DNA from 3 places in the Clostridium fessum genome. Region 2 is predicted to be linked to each of the others. Evidence: predicted binding sites of a transcription regulator. Region 2 holds the regulator's gene; each other region holds the start of a gene.
What was found. Region 2 encodes LexA, which represses DNA repair genes until DNA is damaged. Its sites were predicted from a motif close to CNAACANNTGTTNG; they were not measured.
Positions count from the first base shown of each region.

Region 1 (6,501 bases), on a different contig from region 2:
GAATGGACGGGCAAATGGAATGCCGGATTCATTGGCGTAGCCGACTGCATGCGCGATACCGGAATCGGGGATTCCGGCTACCAGATCGGCGTCGGACTGATCGCGTTTGGCAAGCATACGACCGCAGTGGTACCGCATTTCCTCGACGTTGATTCCTTCGTAGCAGGAGGTCGGATAACCGTAGTAAACCCACAAGAAAGAACAGATTTTCATTTCCTTGCGAGCCGGGCTGAGTACCTCTACGCCGTCGGCGTTCATGCGGACGATCTCGCCCGGTCCCAGTTCTTTGTAGTCCGTGTATCCAAGGTTGATGTATGCAAAGCTTTCAAAGGAAACACAGAACGCACCATCTTTGCGTCCGATGATCGCCGGGGTACGTCCGAGGCGGTCACGGGAGATATAGATGCCCTCCGGGGTCAGCAGGAGAATGGTCATGGAACCCTTGATTTTTTCCTGTGCCAGTTTCAGACCTTCAACAAGGGAATCTGCCTGACTGATGATGGCGCCGACCAGCTCGGTTGCATTGATCTTGCCGCCGCTCATTTCCATGAAATGAATATGCCCGTTCTTAAATGCTTCCTGAATCAGCTCTTTTTCATTATTGATCTTGCCGACTGTGGTAATGGCATAGCTTCCTAAGTGCGACTGAATTAACAGAGGCTGCGGTTCCATATCTGAGATACAGCCGATGCCCATGTTACCCTGCATTTCATCGACATCGTGCTCAAATTTTGTACGGAACGGGGAATTCTCGATATTGTGGATAGAACGGCTGAAACCGTTTTCTCCATAAACCGCCATACCACCGCGTCGTGTTCCCAGATGGGAATGATAGTCCGTACCAAAAAAAAGATCCAGTGTACAGTTTGTTTTTGATGTGACACCAAAAAATCCGCCCATTTGTTACTTCCTTTCAACTCTTTTGTCAATAAACTCCATGTGTTACGTTGCACGCGTTGTGATGCGTAACGACATCATTTTTATCATAGCATATATTAGGTGTATTACACAATATGAAATATTTATTAAAAATACTTATGAATATTCTTTGGAGCTGTTTACAGGCAGGCACATTTGGGATCGAAAGCGTCATAAGAGAACGTGGAGGTAGCAGGAATTTGCCGTATTTAAATGCGAAACCACGTCAAATTCCGTTACCGGGCACGTATGCGTGAACACTAACCTTGTCAGAAAAATGTAAGAAGTAAAATGGGACGAAGTGTTCTTAATAAAGAAAGAATGTGATATAATAAAACCATTGTACGTGAGTATGTCACATGGTCGGCTGTTCCGGATTGCATCGGAATGGCAGAAGAAAAAGAAAACGATTTGGAGGGTTTGGAGCGGTATGAGAAAAACATGGAAAATGAGAGCAGCAGCACTGTTACTTACGGCGGTCTGTACGGTAGGGGCGTCGTTTGCGGCGTATGCGGATGATGTGCCGTCCGGACCGGCATCGGATATGGAGCTGATTCAGAGGCGGGAGCAGGCGTCCGGTTCCCAGAATGAGGCGGGGGATGCACAGACGGCTGCTGGCAGCGAGAATCATGCTGGCGCAGCGGAAGGACAGCAGACAACAGAGAACCAGGAGACAGGAAATAACGGACAGACTGCTTCTGAGACACAGGGAACGGAGCAGGGGGACAGCCAGGTTCCGGATGGAATGGTAGCCAGCGGCGGTCGTTATATCGATCCGAATGCACCGATGGTGGCACTGACCTTTGATGATGGTCCGTATGCCCCGGTTGGAAACCGCATCATGGATTGCGCGGAACAGTACGGCGGCCGTGTGACCTTTTATGTGGTCGGAAACCGTGTGAATTCCTATAAGAGTGAGATTCAGCGGATGTATGCCAATGGGCATGAGATTGGAAATCACACGCAGGATCACAAGTATCTCCAGAAGTTAGGCGCACAGGAGATTCGTCAGCAGGTGGAGGCCTGCAATCAGGCGGTTGCCGCGATCACAGGCGAGCCACCGAAAACAGTCCGTCTTCCGGGCGGTGGAAAAAACAGCACTGTGCTTGCCAATATCAGCCAGCCGATCGTACTCTGGGATGTGGATACGCTGGACTGGAAGACGCGCAATGCGGCTTCATCGGTGCAGACCGTGTTAAACCAGGTAAAAGATGGCTCGGTGGTTCTGATGCATGAGCTTTACAATGCTTCCGGTGATGCGGCAGTCACGATCATTCCGGCGCTTGTGGAGCGTGGCTATCAGCTGGTGACGGTCAGTGAGCTGGCGCAGTTCCGCGGTGGACTGGCAGGCGGAACCGTCTATTACAGCTTCCACAAATAAGAGGCTGCATTCACATACGGCGAAAGCCCCCATATTCTAACAGTAAGGGAAGAATATGGGGGCTTTTTCCTGTGAACCGGGCGAGAGAATGGATTCATTGTAATGAGGCGTACAGACGAGGACTGACAGGAAAAGGCGTCGGAGTGGCGATCCTGGACACAGGGGTATTTCTGCATCCGGATTTGGAAAATTGCGTTTACGGATTTCGGGATTTCCTTAAGAAAAAACAGCAGCCGTATGATGACAATGGGCATGGAACGCATGTGGCAGGGATGATTGCCGGCAGCGGCACGGCGTCGGCGGGACGCTATCAGGGTGTGGCGCCGGGGGCGCAGCTGGTCTGCCTGAAAGTGCTGGATCAGAGGGGAAATGGGTATGTATCGGATGTGCTGGCAGGGCTTCGCTGGGTGCGCCAGAATGGCAGCCAGTACGGGATCCGGATTATCAATATATCGGTTGGTTCCTTTACACCGAAGGGAATGAGTGAGGATTCGGCGCTGGTGCGCGGTGTCGATGCGGCGTGGGATGCCGGGTATGTGGTCGTGGTGGCAGCGGGAAATAATGGTCCAGCCGCGCACACGATCACAACGCCGGGGATCAGCCGGAAGGTCATCACGGTGGGATGTTCGGATGATGACCGGGAGGTAGAGGTGGCAGGCAGCCGGATGGTGGACTATTCGGGGCGGGGTCCGACGGACGCCTGCATCTGCAAGCCGGACATTGTGGCGCCTGGATCACGGATTGTGAGCTGTAACCTGCGGCGGAACGGGTACCGTTTTAAAAGCGGGACGTCCATGTCTACGCCGCTTGTCGCGGGGGCGGCGGCGCTTCTGCTGGAGCAGAACCCGGACATGACGAACCGGGATGTGAAGCTTCGCTTTAAAGAGCGGGCAGTGGATCTGGGGCTGCCGCGCAACCAGCAGGGCTGGGGGGCGCTGGATATCGGGCGGCTGTTAGAGTAGAAGCGGGGCGGTGCCAGATGGCGTGTACAGGCAGGCATTTTTGCAACGGAAGGTTTTGTGTGAACAGTAATGGTGGCAGCGTAACTGTGTCGTACGGAATTTTCCGAACTGAAAATTCCGTACGACACAGTTCGGGTAGCAGCTTTTCTCGGCAAAATAATAGACAGAACCAGCCGGAAAATGATATAATTGTAGATACTTTGAATCGCAGAATCAGGTTATAGATCCGGCAGCATCCTGCAGTGCGTCCGGGGGAAAACCAAAAGAAAACAGTTGACATTTACAGCCGGATCCGCTATGATAGAACTAAGTTTAGAACGTTTGTTCGTGATTGGCCGCGGAGCGGCGTTTTGGAGGGAAAGATGAATAAAGAAGACAAGCTGAAAGCATTGGATGCTGCGTTGACACAGATTGAGAAAGCATACGGAAAAGGCTCAGTGATGAAGCTGGGTGATTCTGGTGCGAATATGAATATAGAGACGATTCCGACCGGCTCCCTGAGCCTGGATATTGCACTGGGACTGGGCGGTGTTCCGAAGGGACGAATCATCGAGGTATACGGACCTGAGTCCAGTGGTAAGACGACGGTTGCCCTGCATATGGTGGCAGAAGTACAGAAGAGAGGCGGTATCGCTGGATTTATCGATGCAGAGCACGCACTCGATCCGGCATATGCGAAGAAGATCGGTGTTGATATCGATAATCTGTATATCTCCCAGCCGGACAACGGCGAGCAGGCGCTTGAGATTACCGAGACGATGGTGCGCTCCGGTGCGATCGATATCGTGATTGTGGACTCGGTTGCCGCACTGGTTCCGAAGGCAGAGATTGACGGCGAGATGGGTGATTCCCACGTAGGTCTGCAGGCACGTCTGATGTCGCAGGCACTCAGAAAGCTGACCGCAGCAATCAGCCGTTCAAATTGTATCGTTATTTTTATCAACCAGCTGCGTGAGAAGGTTGGTATCATGTTCGGAAACCCGGAGGTTACGACCGGTGGACGGGCACTCAAGTTCTATTCTTCTGTCCGCATGGATGTCCGCCGGATTGAGTCTCTGAAGCAGGGCGGCGAAGTGATTGGAAACCGTGTCCGCATCAAGGTTGTGAAGAACAAGATTGCTCCGCCATTCCGTGAGGCAGAGTTTGATATCATGTTCGGAAAAGGTATTTCCCGTGAGGGCGATATCCTGGATCTGGCGGCGAAGGAGAACATCGTGGAGAAGAGCGGCGCCTGGTATGCTTATGAGGGCAGCAAGATCGGTCAGGGACGCGAGAACGCGAAGAATTTCCTGGCAGCAAATCCGGAAATCTGCCTTGAGATTGAGAACAAGGTACGGGTCAAATACGGACTTTCCGAAGACACGATGATGCCGGAGGCGTCCAAGGAAGCACCGACGGAGCTTCCGCCGGTAGGAGTGGACGCAGAGGACGAAAAATAGAGTAAAATCCTGTTACAGGGCGCATATGTGTGAACAGTAACAGGAAAAGTTACAGCTGGCAGCGTGTGAACTGTAGCTATGAAAAGGGGCTGTATATGCGGATTGAACGCGTAGAATCCCTGGATAAGAGAAAGTGCAAAGTTTTCACGGATGAGGACTTTGCCTTTCTTTTATATAATGGGGAATTAGAAAAATACGGTGTCTGTGAAGGCGCGGTTTTGGAAGAAAGAACGGAGAGGGAGCTTTTGGATCTTTTAAGCCGCCGGGCACATGAGCGGGCGCTGAATCTTTTGAAGGTGCAGGACCGGACGGAAGGAGAAATGTGCCGCCGCCTTTTTCAGGACGGGTATCCGGATTCGATCGTGAAGGAGACGATTGGATTTTTGCAGGAATATCATTTTGTGGACGATGCCAGATATGCGGCGAATTACCTGCAGGTTCATGGAAAGCGGAAAAGCCAGGCGGAATTGAAGCTTTACCTGCAGCGAAAAGGCATATCGCGCGAGATCATCCGGGAGCAGCTGGAAGAGACAGAACATGATTCGGGCGAGGCAATCCGCGTCTTGCTTGAGAAGAAGCATTACAGGGCGGGAGAGACAGCGCCGGAGGAGGAAAAAAAGATCATTGCCTATCTGATGAGGCGGGGATTTTCATGGGAAGATATCCGGAGAGAGATGAAGGAGCAGGAGGATGCACTTGGTTGACTTTCAGGCGCAGAGTCATTTACCAAAGATAATTTTGAATGGATTCTGTTTCATGATTGTGAACGTGCAAATGTATTATAAAACAGAACAGAACGCTGTCTGAAGGTGTCCCAGGAAGCTGGTTAGGAAGCGCTTATTCTGCTTGACATACTGTATAAAACCGTTTAAAATTATAGTATTGTATTTTCGTACAATGAAAACTAAATAAGGAGGTGCTCCTGTGTCACAAGTAATAATTGCGGTTATCGTTACAGGTGTTATTGTAGCAGCTATTACTTGGGTCGTTGCGAACCAGCATCGCCAGAAGACATATGAGGCGAAGATTGGAAGCGCAGAAGAACGATCCAGGGAAATAATAGATGAAGCATTGAAAATTGCTGAGACAAAGAAGCGAGAAGCTCTCCTTGAAGCGAAGGAAGAGTCGTTAAAGACAAAGAATGAGCTTGAGAAAGAAACAAAGGAAAGAAGAGCTGAGCTTCAGCGCTATGAAAGACGTGTACTGAGCAAAGAAGAAAACCTGGACAAAAAAGCAGAAGCGATGGAAAAGCGTGAAGCGGGTATGAATGTCAAGGAGGAGGCACTTAAGAGAAAGACTGCGGAGGCAGAGGCTCTCTATGAGAAAGGTATGCTGGAACTGGAGAAGATCTCCGGTTTAACCTCTGAACAGGCAAAGGAATATCTGCTGCGTTCCGTGGAAGAAGATGTAAAGCATGATACGGCGAAGCTGATCAAAGATCTCGAGGCGAAAGCGAAAGAGGAAGCAGAGAAGAAAGCCAAGGATTATGTGGTGACAGCGATTCAGCGCTGTGCTGCGGATCATGTGGCTGAGACAACCGTATCAGTCGTACAGCTTCCGAATGATGAGATGAAGGGACGAATTATCGGACGTGAGGGAAGAAATATTCGTACACTGGAGACTCTGACGGGCGTGGAACTGATCATCGACGATACGCCGGAGGCAGTTGTCCTGTCTGGCTTCGATCCAATCCGGAGAGAGGTAGCGCGTATTGCACTGGAACGTCTGATTGTGGATGGACGGATTCATCCAGCCAGAATCGAAGAGATGGTAGAGAAGGCACAGAAAGAAGTGGAAAACA
Region 1 covers NZ_JAQEQF010000003.1:65,719-72,219, forward strand. Annotated here, with positions in the region: gene PG862_RS04890 (amidophosphoribosyltransferase) at 1-900, opposite strand, end outside; gene PG862_RS04895 (polysaccharide deacetylase family protein) at 1,349-2,299, shown strand; gene PG862_RS04900 (S8 family peptidase) at 2,371-3,261, shown strand; gene recA (recombinase RecA) at 3,624-4,700, shown strand; gene PG862_RS04910 (regulatory protein RecX) at 4,796-5,404, shown strand; gene rny (ribonuclease Y) at 5,625-6,501, shown strand, end outside.
Region 1: a site for LexA is predicted at 3,576-3,589, ahead of recA (recombinase RecA). Genes of this name have one in related genera too.

Region 2 (6,501 bases):
CAATAATCATGTATAACATATATATAACATACCATAGAATCAGATTGACGCCATTGTGGTTTCATGATAATCTATATACATAAAATAAAGTATGACGCAATTTGAAATTTCAGTTTAAATCGAACGTTATAAGACTTGGCGCATGATCTTTGCAAAGCACTTCTTTGAAATCAGTTTGATAAGCAGAGTATTATCTCGCGTAACTGTCTACATGAGTATGAACAGTTACCATCTCGCAGCAAGAATGTCAGGGTATTAAATAAACAGGTAACTGTTCAGTACCTTCACAGTCACACGAAAAAATCCATTAAAAATTGCCTACGGCAATGGGATTTTTGCCTGCTGACCCATGTTTTCGTACGGTCAGCGCAGTAAATGCGCAGACCTACTGAATAGTTGCATAAACAGTTACAAAAAAATAGATTGGAGAATATAGAATATGGGAGAAATTAAACAGGCAAACTTTCGAATCGATTCCGATACAGCGGATGCTTTCCGTGCATTTTGCGAACAAAAAGGAATGAACCAGGCCCAGGGCTTTGATCATGTGATGCAGGTGTTTGAGTTAAATCAAGCCAAATCCTCAATCCCGGGGAGAAGTGTCGAGATTGAGGAGTTTGAAACCATGGTTAAGTCCATCACCTCCGCATATCTGTATAGCTTGGAATTGAACCAGAATGCAGAAGCCAGAGCACGGGAGGAGTTCTCTTCTGAACTCCAGAGAAAAGAACTGCGCCTCACAGAGTTACAGAAAAAAGTAGAACAACTTCAAGCAGAAAAGAAAAAAATGGATGCGGAGTCCGCTTTGCTGACCAAGCAGGAACAGACACTCACCGAACAGCTAGAATCGCTCAAAAAAGGTGCTGCTGACCAGGAGCAGATCAACCAGATGCTGAAGGAGAAACTAGAAGAGGCACAAAATCAGCTGAAGAAAAATGAACATTCAAAAGAATCAGAAGAAATGCTTAAGAATGAGCTTTTACAATGCAAACAGGAGCTTCATGATACGGTACTTGCTCTCTCTCACTCTCAGAAGGAACAGGAGGTAAAGTCAGAGTCCTATCAGCATGCATCCGATCGGATTCTGGCACTTGAAACTGAAAATAAAGAACTACAGCAGAAACTCACAGGACTTACCCAGGAATTATCAAAACAAAAAGCAGATGCTGATATGGGTCTTCAGCAATGCAAAGCCCAGGCGGAGCTTACGATGGAGCGCGCACTATTCAAAAAAGAACGGGAAATGCAGGAACTCCTTCGTCAGGCAGACAAAGAAAATGCCCGTCTGGAAGTGCTGCTTGAGCAGGCAAGAGAACAGCTTAAAAAAGAAAACATTGATAAAGACGAACAATAGTTTGCATTTTGCCCGAACATATGTTACTATATATAATATAATAAGGGCTTACTATAGGCCAGACCTTTCAGTGATTCAGCTGCTGGTCCCATCAGGTGGGCGTTCGACTTGTATCCTGCCAGAATCACTGTATATCCGATATTAAAAACATTTTATATACTTCATCGACAGGAGGAATCTATATGGCACAGGGACGTATTACAGATAAACAGAAAGAGATCTTGGAATTTATTAAAGCATGCATTTTAAAGAAAGGTTATCCGCCGACGGTACGTGAAATTTGTGAAAAGGTACAGCTTAAGTCTACCTCTTCTGTCCACTCTCATCTGGAACAGCTTGAGAAGAACGGATATATTCACCGGGATCCGACGAAACCGAGAGCCATCGAGATCGTTGATGATACCTTTAACCTGTCCCGCCGTGAACTGGTAAATGTACCCCTTATCGGTACTGTAGCAGCCGGTGCGCCGATTCTGGCTGATGAGAATGTGGAGAACTATTTCCCGATTCCGGCAGAACTGCTTCCGAACAGCGAAACTTTTATGCTGAAGGTCCGCGGCAATAGTATGATCGATGTGGGCATCTATGACGGAGATCGTGTTATCGTGGAACAGACCAGTGTCGCAGAGAATGGCGAGATCGTGGTTGCACTCATCGATGATTCAGCTACCGTTAAGCGTTTCTTCAAGGAGAACGGTCACTATCGTCTCCAGCCGGAGAATGCAACTATGGATCCGATTATTGTGGATAAAGTACAGATTCTTGGCAAAGTAATCGGTCTGCTGCGCCTTATGCGGTAACCTCTTGGTTTACTGACGCTTACCTTTTGCTTATTATCATGAAAATGACAGAAGCATTATGTGGCAAAATTTAACTCAAAAGCTCTATGCTATTCGTTGACGTCCGGAGATACGGTACGCTCAATTTTATAGAATAGAGCTTTTTTGTTCGTATGATTCATTTTTGCAATATGCTTCTTTCAGTGATTAAACCGGTGCATACCGCTCAAAAAGCCAGTCTTCCAGTGCATTTAAGTTATCATCGGAATGTTCTACTTCCCGGGCATATCTCCAGGAGATTTCTTCCACATCCTTCATGGAAAGTTTCTTTCCATTTTCCAGCCATCTGACCATCAGAAATTCCTGTATCCAGCGAACAGAGAACAATGCCAGTTCCATCTTGGAACAGACCATATCGTCGTAGACAGCCCCGCAAAAATAGGTATAGACAAAAAACATTAAAAGCTGCTCGCCCAGATTTTCCCATTCTTCTTTGTGACTTCCTAAGCTTCCATATGCCTTATGAAATTCTTCGCAAATTTTATGATAGGTTTCCTCACTTCCCTGATACAGCCACTTTTCAGCACCATCCAGCACATCATCCCATTCCGGACGCAGGCGTTCCAGACCGCGTAGTACCTGCAATTCTTCTATCTGGCGTGCCCACCGATGGAGAGATGCTGCATCAATGCCTTTTTCAGCAAGACTTTCTGATACAAATTCCTGGAGTTTTTTTCTCTGATGATGAGCTTCACAGTTTCGCAGAAGTTCATCAATTTCATATTCCTTCTGCTCTTCCACCCGGATCTGATATTGTTCTGTCAGCTGTTCGGATGCCGACATTCGGAGAGTCAGAGGAAGGGATCGATCCTGTAAAATCGAAAACAGAACATCTCTTGTATCTTCCAACTGGGAAAACATCATAAAATCGAATTCTTCAAAATCGTCCTCCAAATCGTCCTCTTCTTCCAGAAAACGGACCGGTTCTTTACAGGAAAGAATGATTCTAGCCGTCTCCGGACAGGACAGGGAAAGAGATAATTCCCGAAGTCCCTCGTATTCTTCCGTATGTCTCGGGTACATCCGGCAGGTATCACAAAGAGAATCTGGTCCCAGTGCTTTATAAAGATCGCAGAGATTTTCTTCATTTAAAAATGCACAGCGCCGATTGTTCTGGTAAAAACATTCTTCATCCCAGTCAATAGAATTGCGTAATCGCGTTCCGAACTCGCTCTTTTCATTTCCATATCGCTCCAGAGAGGTTTCATCAATCATGATCTGCCATCCGGCACAGCAGCTATCCGGACAATCTCCTGCTGTACAGACAAATTTATCATAATAATGTGGTTTTAAATATCGCATTTATTTTCCTTCTTTCTTTTTATATAGATCCAGGCACATAAGGCAGTAAAAATAACAGCCGCAGCAATCCATACCGACCATACCGGAATCGGACAGACTCTTGCGTTCATCATGTTCAGTCCCTGATAAAGTGTGAAAGCACCAAATATGGAAAAAATAACAAATGCCAGTGTATTCAGCAGCCCATCGGGAGTTTTGCTCTTTAAAAGATATCCAACCAGCATTCCGAGAATATCCGCTGCAAAAAGTCCCAGAGAGCATCCAATCCATACAACAAAGGCTGATTTCATGCCTTCATTGGCTCCGAACGTGATGGCTGTAAGCTGAGTCTTATCTCCCAGTTCTGCCACAAAAAATGTGCAAAAAACAGCTAAGGGTGCGAATTGAATCTTTGATTTACCGCCCTCCTCCTCTTCTTCGTCATCATCACCGGCAAGAGTCGATGCGGCGAAATACAGAAATGCAAGTGCTGCAATCATCTTAATAAGCCAGTCAGGAATAAATTCACTGACAAGTCCGCCCGCCAGAACGGCAAGACCATTCAGAACAAGAATCGCCGCCGCAGTTCCTAGTATAATATCTCTCAACTTATATTTTGAAGTCAGAGCAATCAGCATAAGCTGGGTTTTATCGCCCATCTCTGCGATAAATTCTGTAAAAAACACTTTAAAAAACAGCATCATTTTTCATTTCCTCCTAGATGTAATGCATGTTCCCTCACCGCTCACTGTCGATTATGATGTCCTCTCTTTTTTGCATCAATGCACAAAAGAAAAACTCATGTATATCAACTGACAGCTATACATGATACAAAAACTGTCCATCGATATACATGAGTCTCATTATTTAAGATTTGCCAGATTATACAGTTGCTATAATCAGAATGTTGACAAACCACACTTTCGCGCTAACTACTCCCTCATGGGATATTAAATTACTTGATAAATATTATCAAATAAAGAATGACTTGTCAACGGAATTTAATGCTTCTGCAGTGTCAATTAACTTATTTTTTCTTACCATACTCGCAAATTCGATTTTATCACTCATTAGCAGAATACCCCCTAACCTCTGCAGGCAGGGGATGAATGCACGCAGACACCGAGGTTCAGGCAATATCAATTCCCGGCACATTCCTGCCATAATTCCTGCGTCAAACAGAATCCTGTTCGCAAGGCAGACCACTTAACGCTATACGCCATATTTGTTCTAATGAACAATTTATAAATCTTTGGAGATGATACTTTATGGAACAGAGTGGACTTTTAGAGCAGAATGAAAACGATGATGTTTTGAGATTTGATTTTACAGGTGCAGACCAGGCCGGTAATTTAGCCGACATGGCAGAAAACCTCTCACAAAAAGAAGCTGCGGCCGCCATGGAAGCCATTGAAAAAGTTCACCAGAAACGTGCTGATGATGCGGTACGGGATTTCCGGACATGGTTTGATGCGGCGCTTCTGCCGATTCTGAAAGACTTTGCGGAACTAGCCGGTGCCAAATTGACTATCCGGCAGGATCACTTTCACGATATTACCGCGGTCTTTACCGGTCGGTGCGGTTTTGATATCACGGCCACTCAGAAACGGATGCGGATGGCCATGGCTGCGGCGGATCACATCAGCGTCAACAGATGGTCCGGCAGTGATGAAGTGGAATTTTCTCTGATATTTGGATTCCCGGAAAATGAAGAATGAATGTCTGGATAGAGTTGATGTGATTTTTCTACACTGGCTCTATTTTTTGTGATAGAATAAAAGGTAAATCGAGATTTATAAAGGAGAATATTGATGAAACTATTTTTATGTTCGCACTTTTCAAGTGTGGGAAGTCTGATAAAGGAAGAAATTGAAAATAAGAAAGTCGCATTTATTCCAACAGCTTCACTGCGTGAAGGCTACACCGGTTATGTCGGCTCGGCTCGAAAATCATTCAAAAAGTTGGGAGCAATCGTAACTGAAATTGATATTTCAACGGAGGCTTATTCAACGATACAGTCTGTTTTTGAAGAAGCAGATGTGATATATTTTACCGGCGGAAATTCTTTCTTTCTTATGGACCAGCTTCGTAAAACGGGAACTGATGGGCTACTAAAAAAGGAATTGGCAAATGGAAAATTGATGATCGGCGAGTCGGCAGGCGCAATTATATGCGCTCCAAGCATCCAATATATCGAGCAAATGGATGAAAAGCCAGAGGACTACTCACAAGAAGATGATGCAGGGCTTGATTTGATTGATTTCTATGTTCTTCCGCATTATCTTACAGCACCATTTAAGAAAGTTACCGAGAAAATAATGACTGAGTTTTCGGATTTGAATCTATGCCCAATTAACAACCGTCAGGGAATTGTAATTGATGGTGAAGGTTCAAAGGTTATTTGCAAAGACTAATTTGAAAATTCCAGTTTGTAAGAGACTCCCCAAATATGTCAAAAAAGCAGGTGCATCTTCACGATTTGTCCCTGCTTTTTTGATGCTCTTATTCTATGTTCGCTTTCCACATGAGAACTACTTTTTATAGAATGCTCAGATACCGCACCGGCACTTCTTTGGTCAGCCATACCCCATTTACAGATAAATAGAACGGATAACCATCCTCGGTCATCTGCTTTGCATTTATCTGGTATACAACCGGCTTTCCATGTCGGTTCCCGACTGCTTTGGCAGTCTCATAATCTTTTGACAGATGCACATACAGCCTGGATTTCGGAATCAATCCAATCTTATTGATGGATTCCACATACTTCTCTCCCGTTCCATGCCACAAAACATCCGGCGGAGTCTTTTGCTCCAATTCCACATCCACCTGAATGGAATGCCCCTGGTTTGCCCGGATCAGTGTTTTATCCTCATTGAAAGAATACCGCTGCTTGGAATCCGTCCGTACAATTTCTTCCAGCATCTGCATGTCAAATGGTCTGCTCTTCGCTATCCCGGCAATCAGATCTTCCGTACGGGCCCATCCGTGTTCATCCAGTTTCATACCAATGGATTCCGGGTGATG
Region 2 covers NZ_JAQEQF010000002.1:162,768-169,268, forward strand. Annotated here, with positions in the region: gene PG862_RS03445 (coiled-coil domain-containing protein) at 440-1,354, shown strand; gene lexA (transcriptional repressor LexA) at 1,537-2,154, shown strand; gene fliB (flagellin lysine-N-methylase) at 2,341-3,495, opposite strand; gene PG862_RS03460 (TMEM165/GDT1 family protein) at 3,483-4,178, opposite strand; gene PG862_RS03465 (hypothetical protein) at 4,743-5,192, shown strand; gene PG862_RS03470 (Type 1 glutamine amidotransferase-like domain-containing protein) at 5,286-5,888, shown strand; gene PG862_RS03475 (RNA 2'-phosphotransferase) at 6,013-6,501, opposite strand, start outside.

Region 3 (6,501 bases), on a different contig from region 2:
GCTCAGCAGAGCCGCTGCCAGACTGGAAAAAAATGCCGCCGCCACCTGCGAGGTTCCCACCTGCATCGATACCAGGTACGCCAGCCATCCGGCACCTCCGGTAATGCCCGCATAAACCAGATATTTCCGCGGCATATCGACCAGCAGGGAAAAACCAAAAACCGCCAGAAATGCCCCCACGCTCTGGATCATCAATTCTCTTATCATCTCTGTCATACCGATCCTCCCGCCAGCCGGACTGCCACGATCGCCAGACCGACGCCCGACGCAACCGCCAGCGCCACCACGACTGCCTCCGCCATCCGCGCGACTCCCGAACTGTAATCCCCATTCAGCGTATCGCGGATTGCCGCCGTAAATGTGACCCCAGGCACCAGCGGCATGATTGCGCTGATAATCACTACATCCAGGCTCATTCCCAGAAATGCCCCACGGCGCAGCAGATACGCCGCAACCGCCAGTGCAAACGAGCCAAGTGCATTTTGACAGAAATCATTCAGCATAAGGTTGGACGCCGCCCGCAGGACAAACGCAAGAACGACTCCCACGACAGCCGCCACCAGGCATTCGCCCGGACCGCCTCCAAACATCACCGCAAAAAATCCCGTCGTTGCCGCATAGCCAATGCATTTCTTCCAGAATCCGTATAATGTCGTATTAGCAATCCGATCCAGTCGTTCCTGCGCCTCCCCGACGGACAATTTTCCGCTGCAAAATTCCCTTGAAACATTGTTTACCTGATAGATGCGGTTCAAATTCGTTGCCCGGTTTTCCACCCTTTTTACCAAGGTAAGCGGCGGAAGTGATGCATCCGCAATCGTCGCCACGATCCCCGTCGTCACGACAAACACATCTGCCCGTGCAATCCCTGAATGCTTTAAAATACGGTGAATCGTGTCCTCCACACGGTAGACCTCCGCTCCGCTCGCCAGCATGATCTCCCCCGCCCGGACCGCCATCTCCATCAGCGCGCCATATTCCATACCAACCACCCTCTGATTTATGAATTTTCGTAACTGTGAAAGTATTGAACAGTTACGAATTTTCCAAATCCAGCAACATTTTCTTGACCTCTACCATACGGTCACGCAACACGACCGCTTCCTCGAAATTCAGCTCGGCTGCCGCCTGATTCATCTTCTTCGTCAGTTCCTTTACAAGTTTTTCTAATTCCTGGCGATCCATCGATTCCAGATCCTTCGTTACCTTATTCGTAACCGGTTCGGCTGCCTGCGAGATCGTGATCAGATCCCGGACAGCTTTCTTGATCGTCGTCGGCGTAATGTGATGTTCCTCATTGTACGCCTGCTGAATCGCGCGTCTTCGCTCCGTCTCCTCGATCGCCGCCCGCATCGAATCCGTGATCGAATCTGCATACATGATAACATGCCCCTCAGAATTTCGCGCTGCTCGGCCGATCGTCTGAATCAGGGACGTTTCCGAACGCAGGAATCCCTCTTTATCCGCATCCAGAATCGCCACCAGCGCAATCTCCGGGATATCCAGACCCTCACGAAGCAGGTTGATGCCGACCAGCACATCGAAGACATTCAGACGCATATCCCGGATAATCTGGGCGCGTTCCAACGTGTCAATATCCGAATGCAGATATTTGACGCGGATTCCCGCATCGCGCATATAGTCGGTCAGGTCTTCTGCCATCCGCTTTGTCAGCGTCGTAACAAGCACCTTAAACCCTCGATCCACCTCCCGGTTGACCTCCGAAATCAGATCGTCGATCTGTCCCTCGACCGGTCTCACCTCAATCGGCGGATCAAGAAGTCCCGTTGGACGGATCACCTGCTCTGCCCGCAGAAGCTCATGATCTGCCTCATACTCGCCCGGTGTTGCTGAAACGCAGAGAATCTGATCCAGTTTGCTCTCAAATTCTTCAAAATTTAACGGTCGGTTATCCAGCGCCGACGGCAGGCGGAATCCATATTCCACCAGCGTTTTCTTGCGCGACTGGTCGCCCGCGTACATACCGCGCACCTGCGGCAGCGTGATGTGCGACTCGTCCACAATCACCAGAAATTCATCCGGGAAATAATCCATCAGCGTACACGGCGGTTCTCCCGGTTTCGAACCAATCAGATGACGCGAATAATTCTCGATACCGGAACAGAAGCCTGTTTCCCGCATCATTTCCACATCAAAATTCGTCCGCTCCGCGATTCTCTGTGCCTCCAGAAGCTTATCCTCACTCTTAAAGTAAGCGACCTGCTCCTTCATTTCCTCTAAAATATTGTTTGCCGCAATCTCCATCCGCTCTTTCGGGATGACATAATGCGATGCCGGGAAAATCGCGATATGTCCTAACTGCGCCTTGATCTCGCCCGTCAGCGTGTCAATCTCTGTGATCCGGTCTACCTCATCCCCGAAAAACTCAATCCGGTACGCATCGCCGCCCGAATACGCCGGGTATACCTCCAGTACATCGCCGCGCACCCGGAACGAACCTCGCTTGAAATCCATGTCATTCCGGCTGTACTGAATGTCGATCAGCTTGTGAATGACCTCGTCGCGGTCCTTCTCCATGCCCGGGCGTAGGGAAATAACCATGTTTTTATAATCGATCGGGCTTCCCAGACCATAGATACAGGAAACCGATGCCACAATAATCACATCCTGCCGCTCCGACAGCGCCGCCGTTGCTGAATGCCGCAGCTTATCGATCTCGTCATTGATAGAGGAATCCTTCTCGATGTATGTGTCCGTGGACGGGACGTAAGCCTCCGGCTGGTAGTAGTCATAGTAGCTGACAAAGTATTCCACCGCATTATTGGGAAAAAATTCCTTCATTTCCGAATAAAGCTGGGCTGCCAGCGTCTTATTATGTGCAATAATTAACGTCGGCTTATTCAGCTTCTGAATCACATTTGCCATCGTAAACGTCTTGCCAGAGCCCGTTACCCCCAGTAATGTCTGGAACTGATTTCCTTCCTTGAAGCCCTCCACCAGCTTTTCAATCGCCTGCGGCTGGTCGCCGGTCGGGCTGTATTCTGATACCAACTCAAAATGATCCATTGCTTTCTCCTGATTTGATATAATTCACAAATAAAGAATGTGCCTTTTTGTGTAATAGGGGATTCCAAGGAATTTCCTAGTACACAAAAAATCCCATTAAGTATTTCTATTATACCAAATCCACCCATGAATGTATACATAAAAGCAAAACAAATCAGTACAAACGTTCGATTTCAGATAACTGTTCACAGGTAGGAATTTTCTGAATTTTCTAAACTGAAGATTCCGTACGATACAGTTCTGGTTGCAGATTTTGCCGTCATTCCTATTATTGGTTTACTGTATTATTTCTTTCTTCCCGTGACTACTATCAGAACGATTCCTAATACTCCCATCATCCCCGCATACCCCACAAACGGCACGCTCACGCCCTCACTGAATCTTCCCATCCATTTCAGCACAAACGGCGAACACGCCGCTCCCAGATTGCAGCCGACCAGCACGATTGATGTGGCTGTATTGATAGAAGACTGCGGAATCTGCTCGGAAATCTGGTGGAAGGAATAGGTAACCAGAACGGTATAGAAAAATCCAACGATACTAATGCCAATTCCAATCAGCGGCAGATTGCCCGCATATGCGGTCAGAAGCATCCCCGCTCCAAGCATCAGGCATCCAACCCCCGGCAATTTTTCCTTCCACCACATCGTCAGTTTTCCAAAATAAACACCGGCAGCTATTCCCATCAGCATCATGAGCGTGAGAATGATGCTGGCTTCCGACTCCGTTCCAAGTTTCTTCTCCAAAATCAGCATCGGGACACGCAGGGAATTGGAACAGTAGATGCAGATGACAAATCCCGCAAACAGTGCATAAGCAATGGGCAGGACTTCTTTTTTCCAGCATTCTCTTTTTCCATCTGCCTCCGCTTCCAGACTTTCTTTCTCTGCCCCTGCACTCTGTGAGCCCGCACTCTGTCCCATCTCCATATTCCCCGGAACCCATACAAGATACAGAAGTACAATCACAAATCCGAGCGCGTACACCCAAAATGCCAGATTCCACCGGATCAACACCAATTTTCCAGCAACCAGCGTCATAACCGCGCTTCCCAGCACCTCCGCCGATCCGCGGTATCCGAGCAGCGCCGCTTTTTCCCTGCCTTCATAATATTCACTGAAAATGCTGATTGCTTTCGCATTAATGAGCCCAATCCCGATCCCCAGGAAAATCCTGGACGCGAACATCACCGGATATTCCTGTACAAACACCGGTACCATGCCGCTGACCGATAAAAGAAGCAGACCGCCCACAATCATTGGACGGTCTTTCATATAACGCGACAGCCATGCATTCAGCACGATCATGACAGTGATCGCAAACGACGGTGCTGAGATCAACATCTCCACCTGTGCGGTTGTATATTCACTGAAATGCTGCAGCAGCGATGGCAGCACGATCGAAACAGAATACGCCGATGTCAATATCAATGACAGCGATAGCAGCGCTATTTTCTTCATTTGTTCTTTCATATTAATTTCTCCCCGAATGTAAGTTTTATACTAGAATTCTGATTGCTTCTGTCCTATCCATTCACAATCGCAGGCAACACAATCCATGTATCGTTTCTTAAAACAATACTCCATTCCTTTTATCATAAATGAAATTCATTCAGAAAGAAATACTTAAATTTTTTTTATTCTAAGATTTTTATTCTAAGGTAGATGTTTCACTGTTCACACATGTGTTCCCAGTAACGGGATTTTCAGTTCAGAAAATTCCTGCCTGTGAACGGTTACGTTTCTTCGTTACCTATCCCCGCGCAAACCAGTCTTTCATGCACTGAAGCACCTGCACCAGCTCTTCTTCCTTGATAATATACGGAACCATCGCGTACAGATAATTTAAGAACGGACGGCTGAACACGCCGCGTTTGTACGCATATTCCTGATACCCTTTCAGGACTGCCGGATCATATACCTCGACACAGACACATCCGCCCATCATGCGGACCTCCCTGATTCTTGGATCGGCAAATCCTTCCATCTCCCGACGGGTGATAGCTTCGATCTTCTGAATCTTTTCCATATAGTTCTGCGTCTCAAACAGCTCAATCGAGGCAAGCGCCGCGCTGCACGCGAGGGCATTTCCCATAAAGGTCGGTCCGTGCATCAGCGCATGTTCCGGGTTATCATCGAAAAATCCATCAAATACCTTTTTATTTGCTACAGTCGCCGCATGACCAATGTAACCGCCGGTCAATGCCTTTCCGAGGACCAGAATATCCGGAAGCACCCGATCTGCCACAAAGCGGTTTCCGGTTCTGCCAAATCCGGTTGCCACCTCATCAAAAACCAGCAGCACGCCGTACTTATCACAGAGTTCCCTTGCCTTCTCCAAAAATGAAATGTCGTACATCCGCATTCCGCCAGCACCCTGTAAAAGCGGTTCCACCAGCACGCAGTTCAACTTGTCATGATACTGTTCAAATGCTTTCTCCAGCGCCGGGATCTCAGTCGGAATGTGAACCACATACGGGCTTGCACCATAGGCTTTCAGCACAAAATGGTAGTCCTCATCATCGCCTGCCTCCATCGTCTTAAAGGTATCGCCGTGGTACGCGTGTTCCAGCGCCAGAATCATCGTCCGCTTCTCATCGCCGCGGTTCATATAATACTGCAGCGCCATTTTCAGCGCTACCTCAACCGCCACGCTGCCGGAATCTGAAAAAAAGCAGTAGTCCAGATCGCCCGGCAGCCAGGACGCCAGTTTCTCTGAAAGTCTGTGCGCCGGCTCATGCGTCAGCCCGCCCAGCATCACATGAGAAAATTTTTCCACCTGTGAAATAATTGCCTGATTGATCACCGGATGTTTATATCCATGAATCACACTCCACCAGGACGAAACCGAATCAATCAGCTTCTGATCCTTCGTGTAAAGATATACCCCGTTCGCATCCACGATCTCATAAGGTGCTTTCATTGTTTTTAACTGTTCATATGGATACCAGATCATTTTTCTTCTCCTTTTTATCTTCTTTCTTACGCATACAGCCCTTTCAGCGTCTCCACATCCATGGAAAGCTCCATATCTCCATCCGCCACACAGGCAACCACCGGAACGCCCGTGTAATATTCACACATTTTCCGGTTATCCTCATGAAGCAGATTTCCCGCCTCATAATGGTTGAAAATAATTCCCTTCAGGGCAATTCCCTGTTGTTTCAGATAATAGGCAGTAAGCCCCACGCCATTGATCGTCCCAAGCCCCGCATCCGCAATCAGCAGGCATCCAAGCCCGCACGCTTTTACTACTTCTGGAAGACGGATATCCGCCTCGTCTATGCAGAGTGGACAGAGAATTCCGCCGCTTCCTTCCATCGTCACATACTCATATTTTTCACAGACTTTGTGAAAATCTTCCAGCACCCGTTCCATCTGGACCGGGTTGCCCTCGAGGCGGGATGCCAGATGCGGCGATACCGCCGTCTCGTACACATACGGACACATTTCCTCAAGCGGCTGCCCGATTCCC
Region 3 covers NZ_JAQEQF010000004.1:205,120-211,620, reverse strand. Annotated here, with positions in the region: gene PG862_RS07240 (threonine/serine exporter family protein) at 1-216, opposite strand, end outside; gene PG862_RS07235 (threonine/serine exporter family protein) at 213-983, opposite strand; gene uvrB (excinuclease ABC subunit UvrB) at 1,036-3,027, opposite strand; gene PG862_RS07225 (MFS transporter) at 3,312-4,499, opposite strand; gene bioA (adenosylmethionine--8-amino-7-oxononanoate transaminase) at 4,780-5,982, opposite strand; gene bioD (dethiobiotin synthase) at 6,009-6,501, opposite strand, start outside.
Region 3: a site for LexA is predicted at 3,184-3,197, ahead of uvrB (excinuclease ABC subunit UvrB). Genes of this name have one in related genera too.